3 regions of the Streptomyces sp. NPDC004134 genome follow, and region 3 is predicted to be linked to each of the others. Evidence: riboswitches for the same ligand, from Rfam matches in the RefSeq annotation. Region 3 holds a riboswitch; each other region holds the start of a gene.
What was found. Region 3 has a riboswitch for thiamine pyrophosphate ahead of thiC (phosphomethylpyrimidine synthase ThiC). Riboswitches for the same ligand answer to the same signal wherever they lie in the genome.

Region 1 (6,618 bases), on a different contig from region 3:
AGGACATGGGCACGCTGCTCCCCGGCCACGGCGGGATCATGGACCGGCTGGACTCGCTGCTGCCGACGGCGCCGGTGGTGTGGCTGCTGATGGTGATCTTCGTCGGCGCGGGCTGACCGGCCGCCCCGTTCCCCTGGACTCCCGGACGTTTTCGGCGAGGGTCGAAACACCTGTGGGCGGCATCGGCCGGGCGGGCACGGTGGTGGGGATGTCCGCGACCCAAGGGGGAGTTCGATGACGATCACACGTATGACGGCCCGCGCCGCGGCGGTGGCCATGCTGGCGGCCGGTGCCGTGGCGGTGGCCGTCGGCACCGCACCGGCGGGCGACGGCTCCGGCGCACCGGGCGCGGGCGTGGCGCCCCAGGACCGGCGGAGCGACGACATGGCCCTGGCCGCCGAACACGACTGGGGCGTCGCGCCCCTGGGCGACAACGCCGGGTCGCCGGGTGGCGGTGCCGCGCCGAAGGGCGACAGCCACGGGTCGCCCACGGGCGGTCTCGCCCCCACGGGCGACGACCACGGGGCACCGGGTGCCGGTGTGGCACCGCTGGCCGACGGCCACGGGGCGCCGACCAGGGGGCTCTTGTCGACGAATCAGGGCATTTGGGGATGAGGCGGGCGAGGGTGAATCCGTCTGCGACACTGGTACGGCTATGCCGAAGCCAGGAGAGCTCACCTTCGCCGTCCCCCGTGGTGCCAAGAAGCCGCCGCGGCACCTAGCCGACCTCACCCCCGTCGAGCGCCGCGACGCCGTCGCCGAGCTGGGGGAGAAGCCGTTCCGTGCCACGCAGCTCTCGCGCCACTACTTCGCGCGCTACGCGACCGACCCGGCCGGCTGGACCGACGTGCCGGCCGGGTCCCGGGCGAAGCTCGCCGAGGGGCTGCTGCCCGAGCTGATGACCGTCGTACGGCATCTGAGCTGCGACGGCGACACCACCCGCAAGACCCTGTGGCGGCTCTTCGACGGCACGCTGGTCGAGTCGGTGCTCATGCGCTACCCCGACCGCGTCACCATGTGCATCTCCTCGCAGGCCGGCTGCGGCATGAACTGCCCGTTCTGCGCCACCGGCCAGGCCGGGCTCACCCGCAACCTGTCCACCGCCGAGATCGTCCACCAGATCGTCGACGGCATGCGCGCCCTGCGCGACGGCGAGGTTCCCGGGGGCCCGGCGCGGCTGTCGAACATCGTCTTCATGGGCATGGGCGAGCCGCTGGCGAACTACAACCGCGTGCTGTCGGCCGTCCGCCGCCTCACCGACCCCGAGCCCGACGGCCTCGGGCTCTCCCAGCGCGGCATCACCGTCTCCACCGTCGGCCTCGTGCCGGCCATGCTCCGCTTCGCCGACGAGGGCCTGAAGTGCCGGCTCGCCGTCTCCCTGCACGCGCCCGACGACGAGCTGCGCGACACCCTCGTGCCCGTCAACACCCGCTGGCAGGTCCGCGAGGTCCTCGACGCCGCCTGGGAGTACGCCGCGCGCTCCGGCCGCCGCGTCTCCATCGAGTACGCGCTGATCAAGGACATCAACGACCAGGCATGGCGCGCCGACCTCCTCGGCCGCCTCCTCAAGGGCCGCCGCGCGCACGTCAACCTCATCCCGCTCAACCCCACCCCGGGATCCAAGTGGACCGCCTCCCGGCCCGAGGACGAGCGGGCGTTCGTCGCCGCCCTGGAGGCCCACGGCGTGCCCGTGACCGTACGGGACACCCGGGGCCAGGAGATCGAGGGCGCCTGCGGGCAGCTCGCCGCCTCCGCGGCCGACACCACCGCCTGATACCGTTCATACGTACACACCGACAGGGGAGCGCTCGCAGCGCTGAGAGTGCGGCACCGTCAAGGCCGCAGACCCTCGAACCTCGCCCAGGTCATTCTGGGTAGGAAGTTCGGTCGAGACTCTGCTGCTGCCCGGGCTGCCCGCCGCCACGAAAGCAGCCCGATGAAGCGCATCGTCACCACCGCCCTGGCCGCGTCCCTCGCCCTGGGCCTGGCCGCCTGCGGCTCGGACTCCGGCGACGGATCCGGGTCCGGCTCGGGCGACAAGAGCGTCACCCTCGTCACGCACGACTCCTTCGCCGTCTCCGACGACGTACTGAAGGCGTTCGAGAAGCAGTCCGGGTACACGGTCGACATCCTCAAGGGCAAGGACGCCGGCTCCGCCGTCAACCAGGCGGTCCTGTCCAAGGACAACCCCCAGGGCGACGTCTTCTTCGGCATCGACAACACCCTCCTCTCCCGCGGCCTCGACAACGGCATCTTCACGCCGTACGAGGCGAAGGGGCTCGACCGCATACCCGGGGAACTCCAGCTCGACGCGGACGAGCACCGCGTCACCCCCGTCGACTACGGCGACGTGTGCGTCAACTACGACCGCGCGTACTTCGAGGAGAAGAACCTCGACCCGCCGCAGACCTTCGACGACCTCGCCGACCCCCGCTACAAGGACCTCCTCGTCACCGAGAACGCCGCCACCTCCTCCCCGGGCCTGGCCTTCCTCCTCGCCACCGCGGACGCGTACGGCGAAGAGGGCTGGGAGGACTACTGGGGCAAGCTGCGCGACAACGGCGTCGAGGTCGTCGACGGCTGGGAGCAGGCGTACTACGAGCGCTTCTCCGGCGCCGGCAAGGGCGACAAGCCGCTCGTCGTCTCGTACGCTTCCAGCCCGCCCGTGCTCGACATGGAGTCCCAGCCGAAGGAAGCCACCACCGGCGTGTCCACCGGCACCTGCTTCCGCCAGATCGAGTTCGCCGGGCTGCTCGCCAACGCCGGCAACGCCGAAGGCGGCAAGGCCCTCATCGACTTCCTGATCGGCGAGCGGTTCCAGCAGGACATGCCGCTGAACATGTTCGTCCACCCCGTGCGCGAGGACACCGCGCTGCCCGAGGTGTTCACCCGCTACGGCGAGGAGATCGCCGACCCCCACACCCTCGACCCGGCGACCGTCGACGGCAACCGGGAGCAGTGGATCAAGACGTGGACCTCGCTGGTCGTGAAGTGATCCGGGCCGCGGTCCGCGGCAAGGAAGACACGCGACCGGGACCGGCAACGGGCGCGGGCCGCCGCCGGATACGCGGGGCGGCCGGCCGACTCGCGCTCATGGCCGTCCCCGCCGCGTTCCTCGGCGTCTTCTTCGCCTACCCCGTCGGCGCCATCGTCGCCCGCGGCCTGCGCGAGGGCGGCCGCTGGCAGTTCGGCCGCATCCCCGGCGTCCTCGGCGACCCCGACATCCTCGGCGTCCTGTGGTTCACGCTCTGGCAGGCCGCCGCCTCCACCGGGCTCACGCTCGTCCTCGCGCTGCCCGCCGCGTACGTCTTCGCCCGCTTCGACTTCCCCGGCAAGCACCTGCTGCGCGCCCTGGTCACCGTGCCGTTCGTGATGCCCACCGTCGTCGTCGGCTCCGCCTTCCTCGCGCTCACCGGCCGCGGCGGCGTCCTCGACGGCTGGTGGGGCGTACGGCTGGACACCACCGTGTGGGCCATCCTCCTCGCCCACGTCTTCTTCAACTTCGCGGTCGTCGTACGGACCGTCGGCGGCCTGTGGGCCCAGCTCGACCCGCGCCAGGAGGAAGCCGCCCGCGTCCTCGGCGCCGGCCGCCTCGCGGCCTGGCGGCACGTCACCCTGCCCGCGCTCGGGCCCGCCGTCGCCGCCGCGGCCCTCATGGTCTTCCTCTTCACCTTCACCTCCTTCGGCGTCATCCAGATCCTCGGCGGCCCCGCGTACGCCACCCTCGAAGTCGAGATCTACCGCCAGACCGCCGACTTCCTCGACCTGCCCACCGCGGCCGTCCTCTCCCTCCTCCAACTCGCCGCCGTCGCCGCCGTCCTCGCCGTGCACGCCTGGACCGTGCGCCGCCGCGAGACCGCGCTGCGCCTCGTCGCCCCCGAGACCACCGCCCGCCGCCCCCGCGGCGCCGGCGAACGCGCCCTCCTCGGCGGCGTCGTCGCCCTCGTCGCCGTGCTGCTCCTCGCGCCGCTCGCCGTCCTCGTCGAACGCTCCTTCGCCACCCCCGGGGGCCACGGGTTCGGCTTCTACCGCGCGCTCCAGGAGAGCGACGGCACGTTCGCCGTCCCGCCGCTGGAAGCCGTCGGCAACTCCCTCGCCTACGCCGCCGTCGCCACCGTCATCGCCGTCGTCGTCGGCGGCCTCGCCGCGGCCGCCGTCACCCGCCGCGCCGGTCCCCTCGTCCGCGGCTTCGACGCGCTGCTGATGCTGCCGCTGGGCACCTCCGCCGTCACCGTCGGTTTCGGGTTCCTCATCGCCCTCGACAGCCCGCCGCTCGACCTCAGGTCCTCCTGGATGCTCGTGCCGCTCGCGCAGGCGCTGGTCGGCGTCCCCTTCGTCGTACGGACCATGCTGCCCGTGCTGCGCGCCGTCGACGACCGGCTGCGGGAGGCCGCCGCCGTGCTCGGCGCGTCGCCGCTGCGGGCCTGGCGGGAGGTCGATCTGCCGCTGGTGCGGCGGGCGGTGCTCGTCGCGGCCGGCTTCGCGTTCGCGGTCTCCCTCGGCGAGTTCGGGGCGACCGTCTTCATCGCCGGGCCCGACCGGCCGACGCTGCCCGTCGCCGTCGCGCGGCTCCTCGGCCGGGCCGGGGAGACCAACTACGGGCAGGCGATGGCGCTGAGCACCATCCTCATGGCGGTGTGCGCGGTGTCGCTGCTGCTGCTGGAACGGGTCCGCAAGAACCAGGCGGGAGAGTTCTGATGCTCGTACTCGACGACGTCACCGTGCGCTACGGCGCCCGCGCGGCGGTCGACAGAATCGCCCTCGACGTCTCGGACCACGAGATCGTCAGCGTCCTCGGGCCCAGCGGCAGCGGCAAGTCCACGCTGCTGCGGGCGGTGGCCGGGCTGCAGCCCGTCGCCGGCGGGCGGGTGCTGCTCGGCGGGCGGGACCTGGCCGGGGTGCCGGCGCACCGGCGCGGCGTCGGGCTGATGTTCCAGGACCAGCAGTTGTTCCCGCACCGGGACGTGGGCGGGAACGTGTCCTTCGGGCTGCGCATGCACGGGGCCTCGCGGGCGGCGGCCCGGGAGCGGGTGGCGGAACTGCTGTCGCTCGTCGGGCTGCCGGGGGCACAGCGGCGGGCGGTGGGGGCCCTGTCGGGCGGGGAGCAGCAGCGGGTGGCGCTGGCGCGGGCGCTGGCGCCGTCGCCGCACCTGCTGATGCTGGACGAGCCGCTGGGGCAGTTGGACCGCTCGCTGCGCGAACGGCTGGTGGTCGAGCTGCGCGAGCTCTTCGGACGGCTGGGCACGACGGTGCTGGCGGTCACGCACGACCAGGGGGAGGCGTTCGCGCTCTCCGACCGGGTGGTGGTGATGCGGGAGGGCCGCGTGGCGCAGACCGGCACGCCGGTGGAGGTGTGGGAGCGGCCGGCGGACGAGTTCGTGGCGCGGTTCCTGGGGTTTGCCAACGTCGTACGGGGGACGGTGCGCGGCCCGGCGGCGGAGACGCCGTGGGGGCGGGTGGGGCTGGCTGACTCCGGGGTGTCCGGGGAGCGGCCGCTGCTGGTACGCCCGGCGGGGGTGCGGGTGGGCCCCGCGGATACGGGGCTGTCCTGCGCGGTGGTGGGGCGGACGTTCCGGGGGGACCACGTGCTGCTGACGCTGCGGCCGGACGCGGGACCGGAGCTGGAGTCGTCGGTGGCGCTGCGGGGTGCGCCGGAGGTGGGGGACCGGGTGGGGGTGGAGTTCGACCCGTCGGAGGTGGTGGTGCTCGGAGGGTGAGGATCCCCGCACCACCACCCCCCGCGGGGCGCTACGGCGTGGCCAGTGCCGTGGTCGGGGACAGGCGGCTCGCGTGGAGGGCCGGGTAGAGGCCCGCCAGGGCGCCTACCGTCAGGGTGGCCGCCAGGCCGCCCGCCAGGGTCCAGGGCGGGATCACCGGCGGCCACGACTGCGACGCCGCGTACGACGCCGTCACCCCCGCCCCCAGGAGCGCGCCCGCCGCGCCGCCCAGCGCCGACAGCAGCAGCGACTCCGCCAGGAACTGCGTGCGGATGTGGCCCCGGGTGGCGCCCAGGGCGCGGCGCAGGCCGATCTCCGCGCGGCGTTCCAGCACCGAGATGACCATCGTGTTCGCCACCCCCACGCCGCCCACCAGCAGCGCCACCGCGCCCACCCCCAGCAGCAGCCGCGTGAACGCCTCGCCCGCCGCCCGCTTCGCCGCCAGCGCGTCCGACGGGCGCGAGACCTCCACCTCGTTCGGCGCCGCCGGGTTCGCGGTCGCGCCCAGCACCGACTGGACCTCCTCCACCGCCGCGTCCGCCGACCTCGTGTAGACCGTCGTCGCACGGCCGTCGAAGCCCAGCCGGTCCCGCGCCGCCTGCCACCCCACCAGCGCCCCGGTGTCCAGCTCCGGTGCCAGCGGCGCCGGCTCCAGGATCCCCACCACCGTGAACCACTCCCCGCCCACCAGCACCCGCACCTCCGGTGCCGCCCGGCCCACGCCCAGCCGCTCCGCCGACGTCGCGCCCAGCACCACCGCCGGATAGCGCGCCGTCGCCGCGTTCAGCCACGTGCCGGTACGCAGCCGCGCGCCCGTCGCCGCCGGGAGGCCGGTGCGTACCGCGTACGCGGCCAGGCCGCCCGTCTCCGCCTCCGGGATCCGGTCCGTGCGGTAGACGTG
Region 2 (6,618 bases), on a different contig from region 3:
CCCACGACGTTCGGGTGGGCGAGGCCGGCGACCGACTTGGCCTCCAGGATGAACCGCTGGACGAAGGAGGCGTCGGCGGCGAGCGACGGGTGCATGACCTTGACGGCGAGCACCCGGTCGAGCCGGGTGTCCAGCGCGCGGTAGACCGTGGCCATGCCGCCGGCGGCGATGCGCGCGTCGACGCGGTAGCGCCCGTCGAGCATCTGCCCGACCATGGGGTCTCCCCACCCTCCCGGCGGATGGGGGGACGGGTCCAGAGTCGTGTCCACGAACCGCAGTCTACGAGGTGAGGGACGCGTTCCCGTCACCGTTGTGCTGCAGTACGTTCCCGATGGCGTGCCGGTACGGGGCCGGGCAGTTCAGGCGAACGCGGGCCGCTCCGGGTCCGGCCCCGGGCCGTCGTCCCGGCCGCTCCCGGGGCCCAGCTCCGCGACGCCCGCCCCCGGGGAGGACGCGCGCGCGAAGTGCCGGCGCGGGATGCGCCCGGCGCGCGCGGCGAGCCGGCCCGCGGCGATCGCGTACCGCATCGCCTCCGCCATCAGCACCGGCTCCTGTGCTCGCGTCACCGCGGACGCCAGCATCACCGCGTCGCAGCCCAGCTCCATCGCCAGGGCCGCGTCGGAGGCGGTGCCCGCGCCGGCGTCGAGGATGACGGGCACCCCGGCGGCCTCGGTGATGAGCTGGAAGTTGTGCGGGTTGCGGATGCCGAGCCCGGAGCCGATGGGGGAGCCCAGCGGCATCACGGCGGCGCAGCCGGCGTCCTCCAGCTTGCGCGCGAGGACGGGGTCGTCGTTGGTGTACGGGAGCACGGTGAAGCCGTCGTCGACGAGTGTCTCGGCGGCGGCCAGCAGCTCGACCGGGTCGGGCAGCAGGGTCCGCTCGTCGGCGATGACCTCCAGCTTCACCCAGTCCGTGCCGAGCGCCTCGCGGGCCAGCCGGGCGGTGAGGACGGCCTCTCCCGCGGTATAGCAGCCGGCGGTGTTCGGCAGCACGCGGATGCCGTGGCGGCGCAGCACGTCGAGCACGGAGCCGTGCACGCCGGGGTCGACGCGGCGCATCGCGACGGTGGTCAGCTCGGTGCCGGAGGCGAGGAGGGCACGCTCCATGGCGTCCAGGCTGCTGGCGCCGCCGGTGCCCATGATGAGGCGGGAGGAGAAGCGGACGCCCGCGATGGTGAGCGGGTCCGCGCCGGTGAGGTCTGCGGGGACGGGGGCGGGGGCGGTGCTGGTCACGGTGGTCAGCCTCCCTGGACCGCGGTGAGGATCTCGACGCGGTCGCCGTCGCCGAGGGTGGTGGTGGGCCAGTCGCCGCGCGGTACGACGTCCTCGTTGACGGCGGCGGCGACGCCGCGGTGCGCGGCGGTGAGGGTGGCGACGAGGGCGTCGAGGGTGAGGCCCGCGGCGATCGGGCGGGGCGTGCCGTTGACGGTGATGGTCGGTGCGCCGGCGGGGGCGCCGGCTCGGGTGCCGGTGCGGGTCCGCGTGGTGTCCTCGGTCATGGGTGCTGCCGCCCTTCGTGCTGCTGGTGCGTACGGCCGAACCGGGTGGCCGCGAACGGGCGGGCCACGTCGGGGAGTTCGCCGCCGGTGAGGACGGCGGCGAGCGCGTCGCCGGTGACGGGGGTGAGGAGCACCCCGTTGCGGTAGTGGCCGGTGGCCAGGTGCAGCCCCGCCAGGGCGGTGGGGCCCAGCAGCGGCGCGTTGTCGGGGGAGCCGGGGCGCAGCCCGGCGCCGGCCTCCACGAGCGGCAGCTCCGTCAGCCCGGGCAGCAGCTCGTGCGCGTCGCGCAGCAGCTCGTACACGCCGCCCGCGGTGACGGTGGTGTCCCAGCCCAGCTCCTCGCTGGTGGCGCCGACGACCAGCTCGCCGCTCTCCCGCGGCACCAGGTACACGCTGCTGCCGCGCACCACGGCCCGTACCGTACGGGACAGGAACGGCGCCCCGGTCTCCGGCATCCGCAGCCGCAGCACCTGCCCCTTCACGGGCCGCACCGGCGGCCGTACCGCCTCCGGCACCCCCGCCAGGCTGCCGCTGCGGCTGCCCGCGGCGAGCACCGTCTGCCCGGCGCCGAGCCGGGTGCCGTCCGCCAGCTCCGCGCCCGCCGCCCGCTCGTCCGCGCCCGCGCCGGCGAGCCGCAGCCGTACCGCGAGGCTGCGGTGGAAGGCGACCCCGGCCCGCTCGCAGGCGGTGACGAGCGCCGCGGTCAGCAGCCGCGGGTCCGTCTGGTGGTCGCCGTCGACGCGCAGCCCGCCGCGTACTCCGGGCGCGAGCATCGGCTCCAGCCGGCGGCACTCGCTGCCGCTGAGCCACTGCGCGGAGAGCCCCAGCCGCTGCTGGAAGCCGTGGAGTTCGCGCAGTTGGGCGCGGTCGTCCGCGTCGAGCGCGACGGAGAGCGCGCCGCAGCGGCGGTAGCCGATGTCCCGGCCGGACGCCTCCGCCAGCTCGGCGGCGAAGTCCGGATAGCGTTCCGCGGCCGCCAGGTTGAGCGCCAGCAGCGCTTCCTCGCCGTAGTGGAGTTCGGTCACGGCGGCGAGCATCCCGGCCGCGACCTGCGCGGCGCCGCCGCCGGGGGCCGGGTCGGCGACGGCGGTGGCCAGCCCGCGGCGGGCCGCCTGCCAGGCGGTGACCAGGCCGATGACGCCGCCGCCGATGACGAGGACGTCGTACGCGGCATCCGCCGTGCGCGGCGCGCCCGTTGGTGCCGCCGCGGGCGCCGCCTGAGGTGTCGTGGTGGGTTCCGTCGGGGGTGTGTCGCGTGGCTGCATGGGCGCGTTCGCCCCTCCCTTCGCCGGCATGACCCGGATCAGGTTCGTACGGTCGGGGGCCGCCAGCCCCCCTCTCAGCCCGGTGCGCCGGGCTCCCGCGAGTCTTCCCGGCCACCCTAACTCCGTACGCCCGGCTGCTGTAAGGGAGCCTCGCGAGCGGGCCCGGCGCGAGCGGCGGCCGACGGGTGCGGCATACAGTGATCGGTGTGACCGACGCAGAACCGGACCGCGGCCCCGCCGGCCGGGCCGCCAGCCGCCCCAGCCGCGCCGCCGACCCCGCCGCGGGCACCGTCGTCGTCGGCGCGGGGATGGCCGGCGTGCAGACCGCCGTCGCGCTGCGCGAGCAGGGGTACACCGGCGCCGTCACGCTCGTCGGCGCGGAGCCGCACGACCCGTACGACCGGCCGCCGCTGTCGAAGGCGGTGCTGCTCGGCAAGGCCGAGGGCTCGGCGTTCGAGGTCGACTTCGCGGAGTACGGCATCGGGCTCCGGCTGGGGCTGCACGCCGACCGGTTGGACACCGCGGGGCGGGTGCTGGAGACGGACGCCGGGCCCGTGCCGTACGGGAACCTGGTGCTCGCCACCGGCGCGGCGCCCGTCCCGCTGCCCGGCGCCCCGGCCGGCGCCACGCCCGGCGTGCACCTGCTGCGCACCCTCGACGACGCGGCGCGGCTGCGCGCCGTGCTGGTGCGGCGCAGCCGGGTCCTGGTGGTCGGCGCCGGCTGGATCGGCGCCGAGCTGACCACCGCGGCGCGCGAGCAGGGCTGCGAGGTGACGGTCGTGGAGGCCGCCGGGCAGCCGCTGGCGGCGGCGCTGCCCGCGGCGGTCGCGGCGCCGATGGCCGCCTGGTACGAGGAGAGCGGTGCCCGGCTGCTCACGGGGCGCCGGGTCGAGCGCGTCGACAGCGACGGCGAGGACGGCCCGGTCGCGGTCGTCCTCGACGACGGTACGGAGCTGACCGCAGACGCCGTCGTCGTCGGCATCGGCGCCCACCCGACCACGGCCTGGCTCGCCGGCTCCGGCGTCGGGCTGGGCGGCGACGGGGCGGTGCGGGCCGACGAGCGGCTGCGTACGAACGTGCCCGGCGTCTGGGCCGTCGGCGACTGTGCGTCCTTCCCCTCCGCGCGCTACGGCGAGCGGCTGCTGATCCACCACTGGGACAACGCGCTGCAGGGCCCGACGACGGTCGCGGCGGACATCGCGGGCGCGCCGGGCGTGGTGTACGACCCGGTACCGTACTTCTGGTCCGAGCAGTTCGGCCGCTTCGTGCAGTACGTCGGCCACCACACGGACCGCGACGAGCTGCTCTGGCGCGGCGACCCGCACGGCTCCTCGTGGTCGGTGTGCTGGCTGCGCGCCGGCCGGCTCATCGCGCTGCTGGCCGTGGGCCGGCCGCGGGACCTCACCCAGGGGCGCAAGCTGATCCACGCCGGCGCCGCGCTGGACCGCGAGCGGGCCGCCGACGCGGCCGTACCGCTGAAATCGGCCGCGCTCTGACACCCCCGGCGCGCCGCGGGCCGTGTCGGCACCCCCGCATCCGGGGATGCTTCGCGGTGATATGCCTCCCTTTGGCGCTGCCCTGTACCGGCAGGCCGTCCGAGATGGCAGGCTGGGGGGTGTGACCGAGATTGATGCGAAGATCGATGCTCTCGTCCCCTCCTGGCTCACCCTCCCCGACATCGCGGAGAACCTCGGCGTCGAGGTGACCCGCGTGCGGCAGTTGGTCAAGGAAGGCCAGTTGATCGCGGTGCGGCGGGGTGAGAACAACGCGCTGCACGTGCCCGCCGAGTTCATCGGCGAGGGGAAGGTCGTCAAGGGCCTCACCGGCACCCTGACGCTGCTCAAGGACGACGGCTTCAGCGACGCGGAGGCGCTGGAGTGGCTGTTCACCCCCGATCCCTCGCTCCCGGGGACTCCCGCGCAGGCGCTGCGCGAGAACCGCGGGACGGAGGTCAAGCGCAGGGCGCAGGCACTGGCTGTGTAACCTCGCGGGGCCGGGCGCGCAGTCGCGGGTCCGGCCCCGCGACCGTACGGGACCGTACGAGGGGGGAGTGCCGCATGACGGCCGGAACCGCCGCCCGCGCCACCGCAGACGCCCGTGCGCGGCTCGGCGCCGCGCAGCTCTACCTGTGCACCGACGCCCGTACGCGCCAGGGCGACCTGCCCGAGTTCCTCGACGCCGTGCTGGCCGCGGGCGTGGACATCGTCCAACTGCGCGAGAAGGGCATGGAGGCCCGCGAGGAACTGGCGCACCTGGAGGTGTTCGCCGACGCCTGCCGCCGGCACGGCCGGCTGCTCGCCGTCAACGACCGCGCCGACGTGGCGCACGCCGCCGGTGCCGGCGTGCTGCACCTGGGCCAGGGCGACCTGCCCGTGCCCGCCGCCCGCGCCCTCCTGGGCGCCGGGCCCGAGGACGTGCTGATCGGCCGCTCCACCCACGCCGAGGCGGAGACCCGCGCCGCGGCCGAGGAGCCCGGCGTCGACTACTTCTGCACCGGCCCGTGCTGGCCCACCCCCACCAAGGCCGGGCGCCCCGCGGCCGGCCTCGGCCTCGTCCGGTACGCGGCGGGGCTCGGCACCGACCGCCCGTGGTTCGCCATCGGCGGAATCGACCTCGGAAACCTCGACGAGGTCCTGGCGGCAGGCGCCCGCCGCGTCGTCGTGGTGCGCGCCCTCACCGCCGCGGAGGACCCCGGAGCTGCGGCGGGCGAGTTCGTACGGCGGCTGCGCGCGGCCCGGAACGGTGACGTCCGGTAGTCGTCCGGGCGGCCCGGGGCGCCGGGTCCAGGCCGGGCAATCGAGCTGGCCGTCTTGGGTCCTGAGGTGACAGGCGGTTAACCTGCCGCGTATGGCCACCGGCATCGCTTCGACCAGGAATGATCGCGCAGTCACTGTTCGTGAACTGCTCGCGTCCGGCAAGCAGTCGTTTTCGTTCGAGTTCGCCGCCCCGAAAACCGACAAGGGCGAGCGGACCCTCTGGAACGCCGTACGGCGCATCGAGGCCGTACGACCGACCTTCGTCTCCGTGACGTACGGCGCCGGCGGCTCGTCCCGCGAGGGCACCGTCCGCGCCACCGAGCGCATCGCCACCGACACCACGCTCACGCCCGTGGCGCACCTCACCGCGGTCGACCACTCCGTCGCAGAACTGCGCAACGTCATCGGCCAGTACGCGGACGCCGGCATCCGCAACATGCTCGCGGTCCGCGGCGATCCGCCCGGCGACCCGACGGGGGAGTGGGTCGCGCACCCGCAGGGGGTGTCGTACGCCGCGGACCTGGTCCGGCTGATCAAGGAGTCGGGCGACTTCTGCGTCGGCGTCGCCGCCTTCCCCGAGCGGCACCCGCGGTCCACGGACTGGGACAGCGACATCCGGCACTTCGTCGACAAGTGCCGCGCGGGCGCGGACTACGCGATCACCCAGATGTTCTTCCACGTCGACGACTACCTGCGGCTGCGCGACCGGGTGGCCGCCGCCGGCTGCACGACGCCGATCATCCCGGAGATCATGCCGGTCACCAACGCCCGCCAGATCCAGCGGTTCGCCGAGCTGAGCGGGGCCACGTTCCCGCCGGAGCTGGCGGATCGGGTTCTCGCGGTCGAGGACGACCGGGCCGCGGTACGCTCCATTGGCATCGAGTACGCCACGGACATGTGCGAGCGGTTGCAGTCCGAGGGAATCCCCGGACTGCACTTCATTACGCTGAACCACTCCACGGCAACGCTGGAGATCTACCAGAACCTCGGGCTGCACCGGCGGTCCTGAGGGCAGGCACCACCAAGCGGGGGCGGAAGAGAGGCACGTGATGGGCGACTTGGCTTGGTTGGCCCTCTATGCCGCGTTCGGCGTGATCTC
Region 3 (6,618 bases):
CCCGGCGTACCGGAGGAGGAATGACCGTGTCCGTGAAAGAGATCACTGCGGGACTGCCGTGGTGGGTGACGTGGGTGCTGATCCCGGCGATCGTGCTGGTGGTCTTCGGCAGCCTGATCATGGCGCTGGTCGGCTTCATCATCGGCCTGCTCTTCAAGGTGCTGCTGGCCGCGGCGCTGATCGCAGGTGCGATCTTCCTGGTGCGGAAGTTCATGACCGCGTCGTCGTCGAAGAACGACTGGTAGCCGGCCGGCTCCGTCGTCTCCGGCGCTACTTCCGGCGTCGCCGTCCGCCGCCGCCCCGGCGGCGGGAGCGGCCCTCCGGGGGAGCCGCGGCAGCGCCGGAGCCCGTGCCTCCCCAGCCTCCGGGCCCCGCAGGGGCGCCCGGCTGCGATCCAGGGCCCATGCCGGCGCCCGGTCTCGGGCCTGATCCCGGCCCGGGTCCTGGCTGAGGCGCAGGTCCCGGTCCCGACCTCGTACGGGGAATCGGCCCCGTTCCCGTACCGGCACCCGATCCCGTACCCCCGCCAGGTCCCGTACCCCCGCCAGGGTCCGCGACCGGCACCGGTGCAGGACCCGATCCGTGGCGGCGGTCGGCGGAGACGACGAGCGCCGCGAGGCCCGTCGTCAGCGGCACCGACGCGACCAGCCCGATGCTGCCCACGAGGGTCCGTACGATCTCCTCCGCGACGAACTCGCTCGTCGCCACCGTGCCGACGCCCTGGTCGGCGATCGTGAAGAGCAGCAGCAGCGGCAGCGCCGCCCCCGCGTACGCGAGGACCAGCGTGTTCACCACCGACGCGATGTGATCGCGCCCGATCCGCATCGCGGACGCGTACAGCTTCCGCCACGGCGCCGACGGATCGGCCTGCCGCAGCTCCCACACCGCGGACGCCTGCGTCACCGTCACGTCGTCGAGCACCCCGAGCGAGCCGATCAGCACCCCCGCGAGCAGGAGCCCGCTCATGTCGATGTCCGGGTACTGGGTGTGGATGAGGCCCGTGAAGTCGTCGGTGTTCCCGGTCAGTTTCGACCAGCCGATGAACAGCGAGCCCAGCAGCCCGATCAGCAGCAGCGACGCGAGTGTGCCGAGTGCGGCCACCGACGTACGCACGTTGAAGCCGTGACACAGATAGAGCGCGATCAGCATGATGGCGCTGCCCCCGACCACCGCCACCACCAGCGGGTTCGACCCGTCGAGGATCGCCGGCAGGATGAACAGGATCAGGATCGCGAAGCTCACCGCCAGCGCCGCGAGCGCCGCCAGCCCGCGCAGCCGCCCCACGACGACCACCGCGACCGCGAACAGCAGCGCCAGCGCCGTCATCGGCACGGTGCGCACCACGTCCGAGACGGCGTACTGCAGCTCGCGCGGCGCCTTCGGCGAGTAGGAGACGACGAGTTCCTGCCCCACCTCGTACCGCCGGGACGCGTCGGGCGCGACGATCTCCGTGAAGGTCCGCCCGGCGTGCTTGCCCGACGTCACCTCGATCGTCGCCTGCTCGCACACCGCGTCCTGGTCGGGCCGCGGCTCGTCGGTGCCGCCACCGCCGCCCGGCGGCCCCTGCTCCTGGATCTGCGCGCCCACGTCCGCGCACTTCACTTCCTCGACCTTCGTGACCTTCGCCCGCTGCCGCTCCTGGTCGAAGCCGATGCCGCTGCGTTCGCCCGCCGGTTCACTCCCCGGCCACAGCGCGATCAGCCCGGCGAGCACCGCGAGCGCGAACGGGACGAGCACCGCGGCGATCACCCTGCGCAGCCGGTGCGAGGCGGGCGGGGCGGGGGCGCCGTGGTGGTGGCTGTGCGAATGTGTCACGGCCAGATCATCGCAGGAGTGCTCCGGGGCCCTCTTTCGTACCGGTGCGTGCAGCGGTTAGCGTGGTCGGCGAACTGCACACCGCGGGAGCTCGGAGCACCGGGCTGAGAGGGCGCTGACGGATCCGGATCCGGACCGAGGCTGCGCCGACCGCCGAACCTGTTACCGGGTAATGCCGGCGTAGGGAGTGGGTCTCCATGACCGTTTCGGATGCACGTACGCCCGCCACCGGGGACTCCGCGGAATCTGCGGAAGCCACCGCGATCGGCTGGCACAAGGACCACATCGAGCACCCCGCGCGGCCCGACATCAGGGTCCCGGTGCGGCGCGTGCACCTCACGAACGGCGACGACGTGACGCTGTACGACACGTCCGGGCCGTACACCGACCCGACCACCGACACCGACGTACGCCGCGGGCTCACCCCGCTGCGCGACAACTGGATCATCGCCCGCGGCGACACCGAGGAGTACCCGGGCCGTCCGCCCCGCCCCGAGGACGACGGCCTCAAGCACACCTCGCCCCGCGGCGGCCTGCGCAACCTCGACGCCGTCTTCCCCGGCCGCCCGCGCCAGCCGCGGCGCGCCCGCGGCGGCGCCGTGACGCAACTCGCGTACGCCAGACGCGGGGAGATCACCGCCGAGATGGAGTTCGTCGCGCTGCGCGAGCGCGTCGAGCCCGCCTTCGTACGCGACGAGATCGCGGCCGGCCGCGCCGTGCTCCCCGCGAACGTCAACCACCCCGAGTCAGAACCGATGATCATCGGGAAGAACTTCCTGGTGAAGGTGAACGCCAACATCGGCAACTCGGCCGTCACCTCCTCCATCGAGGAGGAGGTGGAGAAGATGACGTGGGCCACCCGCTGGGGCGCCGACACGGTCATGGACCTGTCCACCGGCCGCAACATCCACACCACCCGCGAGTGGATCCTGCGCAACTCCCCCGTGCCCATCGGCACCGTGCCGCTCTACCAGGCGCTGGAGAAGGTCGACGGCCGCGCCGAGGAACTGAGCTGGGACGTCTACAAGGACACCGTCCTCGAACAGTGCGAGCAGGGCGTCGACTACATGACCGTCCACGCCGGCGTCCTGCTGCGCTACGTCCCGCTCACCGCCCGCCGCAAGACGGGCATCGTCTCCCGCGGCGGCTCCATCATGGCCGCCTGGTGCCTGGCCCACCACCGGGAGTCGTTCCTCTACACCCACTTCGACGAGCTGTGCGAGATCCTCGCCGCGTACGACGTGACGTTCTCCCTCGGCGACGGCCTGCGGCCCGGCTCGATCGCCGACGCCAACGACGAGGCGCAGTTCGCCGAGCTGCGCACGCTCGGCGAACTCAACCGGATCGCGAAGTCCCACGGCGTGCAGACCATGATCGAGGGCCCGGGACACGTCCCGATGCACAAGATCAAGGAGAACGTCGACCTCCAGCAGGAGATCTGCGAAGAGGCCCCGTTCTACACCCTCGGCCCTCTGGCCACCGACATCGCGCCCGCCTACGACCACATCACCTCCGGCATCGGCGCGGCGATGATCGCCTGGTGGGGCACGGCGATGCTCTGCTACGTCACCCCGAAGGAACACCTGGGCCTCCCGGACCGCGACGACGTCAAGACCGGCGTCATCACGTACAAGATCGCCGCCCACGCCGCGGACCTCGCCAAGGGCCACCCGGGCGCCCAGGACTGGGACGACGCCCTGTCGGACGCCCGCTTCGAGTTCCGCTGGGAGGACCAGTTCAACCTGGCCCTGGACCCGGACACGGCCCGCGAGTTCCACGACGCGACCCTCCCGGCGGAGCCGGCGAAGACGGCGCACTTCTGCTCGATGTGCGGCCCGAAGTTCTGCTCGATGAAGATCAGCAGAAGCATCACGGAACGCTTCGGCTCGGACGACCAGGCGGAGTTGACGGCGGAGGAGATCGAACGGGGCATGCTGGAGAAGTCCAGGGAGTTCGCGGACGCGGGCAACCGCGTCTACCTGCCGTTGACCGACTGAGCCCGATGGCGGGAGGGGCAGGAGCCGTGCTCCTGCCCCTCCCGCCGGCATGGGCCCGAGGAGCGGACCGGCAAGCCGGCCCCGGTACGGTGAAAACCGGCGCCGATCCCGGTGGACGACAGGGCCTTCCGCCCGTGCGAACGAGCACATGCTTAGGAGTGTCAGCATGGAGGTGACCGCCGGGACCCTGGCAGCCAAGGCTGCCGGACCAGTGGCTGCTCGCTTGGTCAGCAAGCTCTTCACCGCTCCCGCGGGAGCAGGGTTGGTGGACAACCCCGTACGCATCGCGGGCAGGCTCACCTTCAAGGGGGAGAAGCGAACCCTCGCGGAGAAGGACATCCAAAGGCTTGTCAGTACGCTGGTGAAGCGCACGGTCGAGTCCATGCCGCGCGAAGTGTCGTCTGCCGTGACCGGAGAGCAGGACGCGGTGGCGGATCGCCTCACCCGAACTCTTCTCGTGCTGGGTGAGATCGATATGGACGACGTTCAGGCGGTGCAGCTCGGCTACGAGCAGTTCGCCGCAGAGCTGCGGCGCGCCGCCCCCCGCGCGGCCCTCAGTCTGTCCGCTTCCGGTGAAGCGATGTACGAGTCGCTGCTCGAACTGTCCTGCCTGCACATCCTCCAGTTCTTCTCCCAGCGCTCGTCGTTCATTCAGAGGACGCAGCTAGAGCAGTTCCGGGCCATAGCTGCACAAGCCCGTCAGATCGACCTGCTGCTGGATCGCATCCCCAGCCGGGATCGCGCAGACGTGAGCTTCGAGAGAGATTACGCAGAGGCCGTCAGAGCAGACCACGGGAAGGTGAGGATCTTCGGCCTCGACCTGGGCAGGGCGCACGGGCGCGGGTGGAACCTCGACACCGCGTATCTGACTCTGGAGGCTACTTCTTCCCGGGAGTCCGACGCAGGTGACCCGGAGATCCTGGCCGGCGAGCACGGACCCTCATCAGCGTCTCGGCACGACCGCCGGGAGCGGATAGATCAGTTGCTCGCCGACAAGTCCCGCATCCTGTTGCGCGGCCAGGCGGGCGCAGGGAAGTCGACACTGATCCAGTGGCTTGCTGTCGGTGCGGCAACCGGGTCCTTCGCAGAGGAGCTGTCTGCCCTCAACCACCGAGTCCCCTTCGTGCTACGGCTGCGCAAGATGTCTCGGCAGGGAATTCTGCAGCCACGCCCTTCTCAGTTCCTTGAGGTGGACGATTGCCTCAGAGCCGATAGTCAGCCGGACGGCTGGGCGGATCGCGTCCTTCGTGCCGGGCGGGCCCTGCTGCTCGTCGACGGCTTGGACGAGATCCCGCCGTTCGAGCGTGACGAGGCGAAGGAGTGGATGGCCCGCCTGCTGGAACTGTATCCGCGGACGCTGACGTTGGTGACGGTTCGGCCCTCTGCTGTCCCTGTCGGCTGGCTTGACGAATGGAATTTCGAGGAACTGTCCCTGTGCTCGATGAATGCAGAGGACAGGGAATTGTTCGTGGAGCGCTGGCATCGTGCTGCGCAGACCGTATCCGAAACCGACGGTACAGCCCTCGAGGCGGCGCGTGAGCGCCAGGAACTGACTCGCTTACGAGACGCTCTGCTACGCACCCTCGGTACTTCTCCCGACCTCTCCGCCCTGGCCGACAGCCCACTGCTGTGCGGAATGATATGCGCCCTCCACCGCGAGTGGGACGGCACCTTGCCGAAAAGGCGGATGGACGTCTACCGGGCCGCTCTCAGCATGCTTTTGGTGCGGCGGGACCAGCAGCGCCGGGTGGGGGCTTCCGAAGGCATGCGGCTGGCCGAGGAGGAGCAGCTCGCCATGCTGCAGCGCATAGCCTCCTGGCTCGTCCTGAACGGGCGGGTGGAAGGAGAGAAGAGCCACGCCGAGGGGCAGATGGCTCGACTGCTGCCCACGCTGCCCGAAGTCGAGCGGCAGTGCACGCCGCAGGATGCGTTCAACCACCTGCTGAACAGGACCGGCCTGCTGCGCGAGACCAGCGTGGATACCTTCGACTTCATCCACCGGACGTTTCAGGACTACCTGGCCGCCAAGGAGTTCAAAGAGGAGCGCAACTTCGGGCTACTCAGCAGCAAGGCAGGTGACGATCAATGGGCGGACGTCATCCGGATGGCGGTGGGACACTGCGATCCGAACGACCGCTCGCAACTGATGAAGGAGATCCTCGACCGCGGCGACAGCGTCGAGGAGGCCGAAGAAAAACGGCGAATCCATCTTCTGCTGGGCTCCTGCCTGCCGTATGCCTCCCGCCTGGACGGTGAGGTACGCAAGGCTGTTCTGAGCCGAGTGGGGAAGTCGTTGCCGCCTCGAGCGCAGGAATGGCTGCAATATGCCATGGTGGGGGAGCAGATCCTTCCCGAACTGCGCAAGTTCGCAGCCGAGCATACCGACTGGGGCTGGCTGCCGAGTACCGCCGTGCAGGCGGCGGGTAGCGACTCGCTGCCGCTGCTGAGGGACCTGATGTCGGTCTGCTCCTCTCGAATGCGCACCCGTATCGCCCACCAATGGCACAACTTCGATACGGCAACTTTCGCCTCGGAAATCCTTTCAGGCCGGGACCTTTCCTCTGTGCAGGTCGATGTCGGTAATGTGGAGCAGCTTGCCGAGATCCCCTCTCTCGGGCCCGTAGAAACCCTTATCTGCAATTCTTCCATCCCGCAGCGGGAGCTTTCTTCTCATCTGCTGCGTTCGCGCGTATCCTGGCTCGTGCTTGGCGACAATCAGGTGGTAAGCGATATTTCCTTCCTTGGCGACATGCCCGATCTTTGTTCGGTTACGATATTCGGATGCCCGCGCGTCGGTGACCTGTCG

Region 1: linked by a shared signal. The riboswitch ahead of ACFYVJ_RS20795 (thiamine ABC transporter substrate binding subunit) and the one ahead of thiC (phosphomethylpyrimidine synthase ThiC) in region 3 are both predicted to bind thiamine pyrophosphate.
Region 2: linked by a shared signal. The riboswitch ahead of thiO (glycine oxidase ThiO) and the one ahead of thiC (phosphomethylpyrimidine synthase ThiC) in region 3 are both predicted to bind thiamine pyrophosphate.

What each region holds. Positions count from the first base shown of each region.
Region 1 covers NZ_JBIAMS010000016.1:77,937-84,554, forward strand. Annotated here, with positions in the region: gene ACFYVJ_RS20780 (phosphatidate cytidylyltransferase) at 1-116, shown strand, start outside; gene ACFYVJ_RS20785 (hypothetical protein) at 235-615, shown strand; gene rlmN (23S rRNA (adenine(2503)-C(2))-methyltransferase RlmN) at 656-1,774, shown strand; TPP riboswitch at 1,789-1,899, shown strand; gene ACFYVJ_RS20795 (thiamine ABC transporter substrate binding subunit) at 1,937-2,995, shown strand; gene ACFYVJ_RS20800 (ABC transporter permease) at 3,094-4,698, shown strand; gene ACFYVJ_RS20805 (ABC transporter ATP-binding protein) at 4,698-5,717, shown strand; gene ACFYVJ_RS20810 (ABC transporter permease) at 5,749-6,618, opposite strand, start outside.
Region 2 covers NZ_JBIAMS010000029.1:41,921-48,538, reverse strand. Annotated here, with positions in the region: gene pknB (Stk1 family PASTA domain-containing Ser/Thr kinase) at 1-215, opposite strand, end outside; gene ACFYVJ_RS29180 (thiazole synthase) at 360-1,232, opposite strand; gene thiS (sulfur carrier protein ThiS) at 1,238-1,498, opposite strand; gene thiO (glycine oxidase ThiO) at 1,495-2,763, opposite strand; TPP riboswitch at 2,762-2,872, opposite strand; gene ACFYVJ_RS29165 (NAD(P)/FAD-dependent oxidoreductase) at 2,961-4,259, shown strand; gene ACFYVJ_RS29160 (Rv2175c family DNA-binding protein) at 4,381-4,746, shown strand; gene thiE (thiamine phosphate synthase) at 4,821-5,519, shown strand; gene metF (methylenetetrahydrofolate reductase [NAD(P)H]) at 5,611-6,528, shown strand; gene ACFYVJ_RS29145 (hypothetical protein) at 6,569-6,618, shown strand, end outside.
Region 3 covers NZ_JBIAMS010000005.1:247,650-254,267, forward strand. Annotated here, with positions in the region: gene ACFYVJ_RS09850 (DUF5326 family protein) at 33-245, shown strand; gene ACFYVJ_RS09855 (YibE/F family protein) at 271-1,815, opposite strand; TPP riboswitch at 1,889-2,020, shown strand; gene thiC (phosphomethylpyrimidine synthase ThiC) at 2,013-3,812, shown strand; gene ACFYVJ_RS09865 (NACHT domain-containing protein) at 3,979-6,618, shown strand, end outside.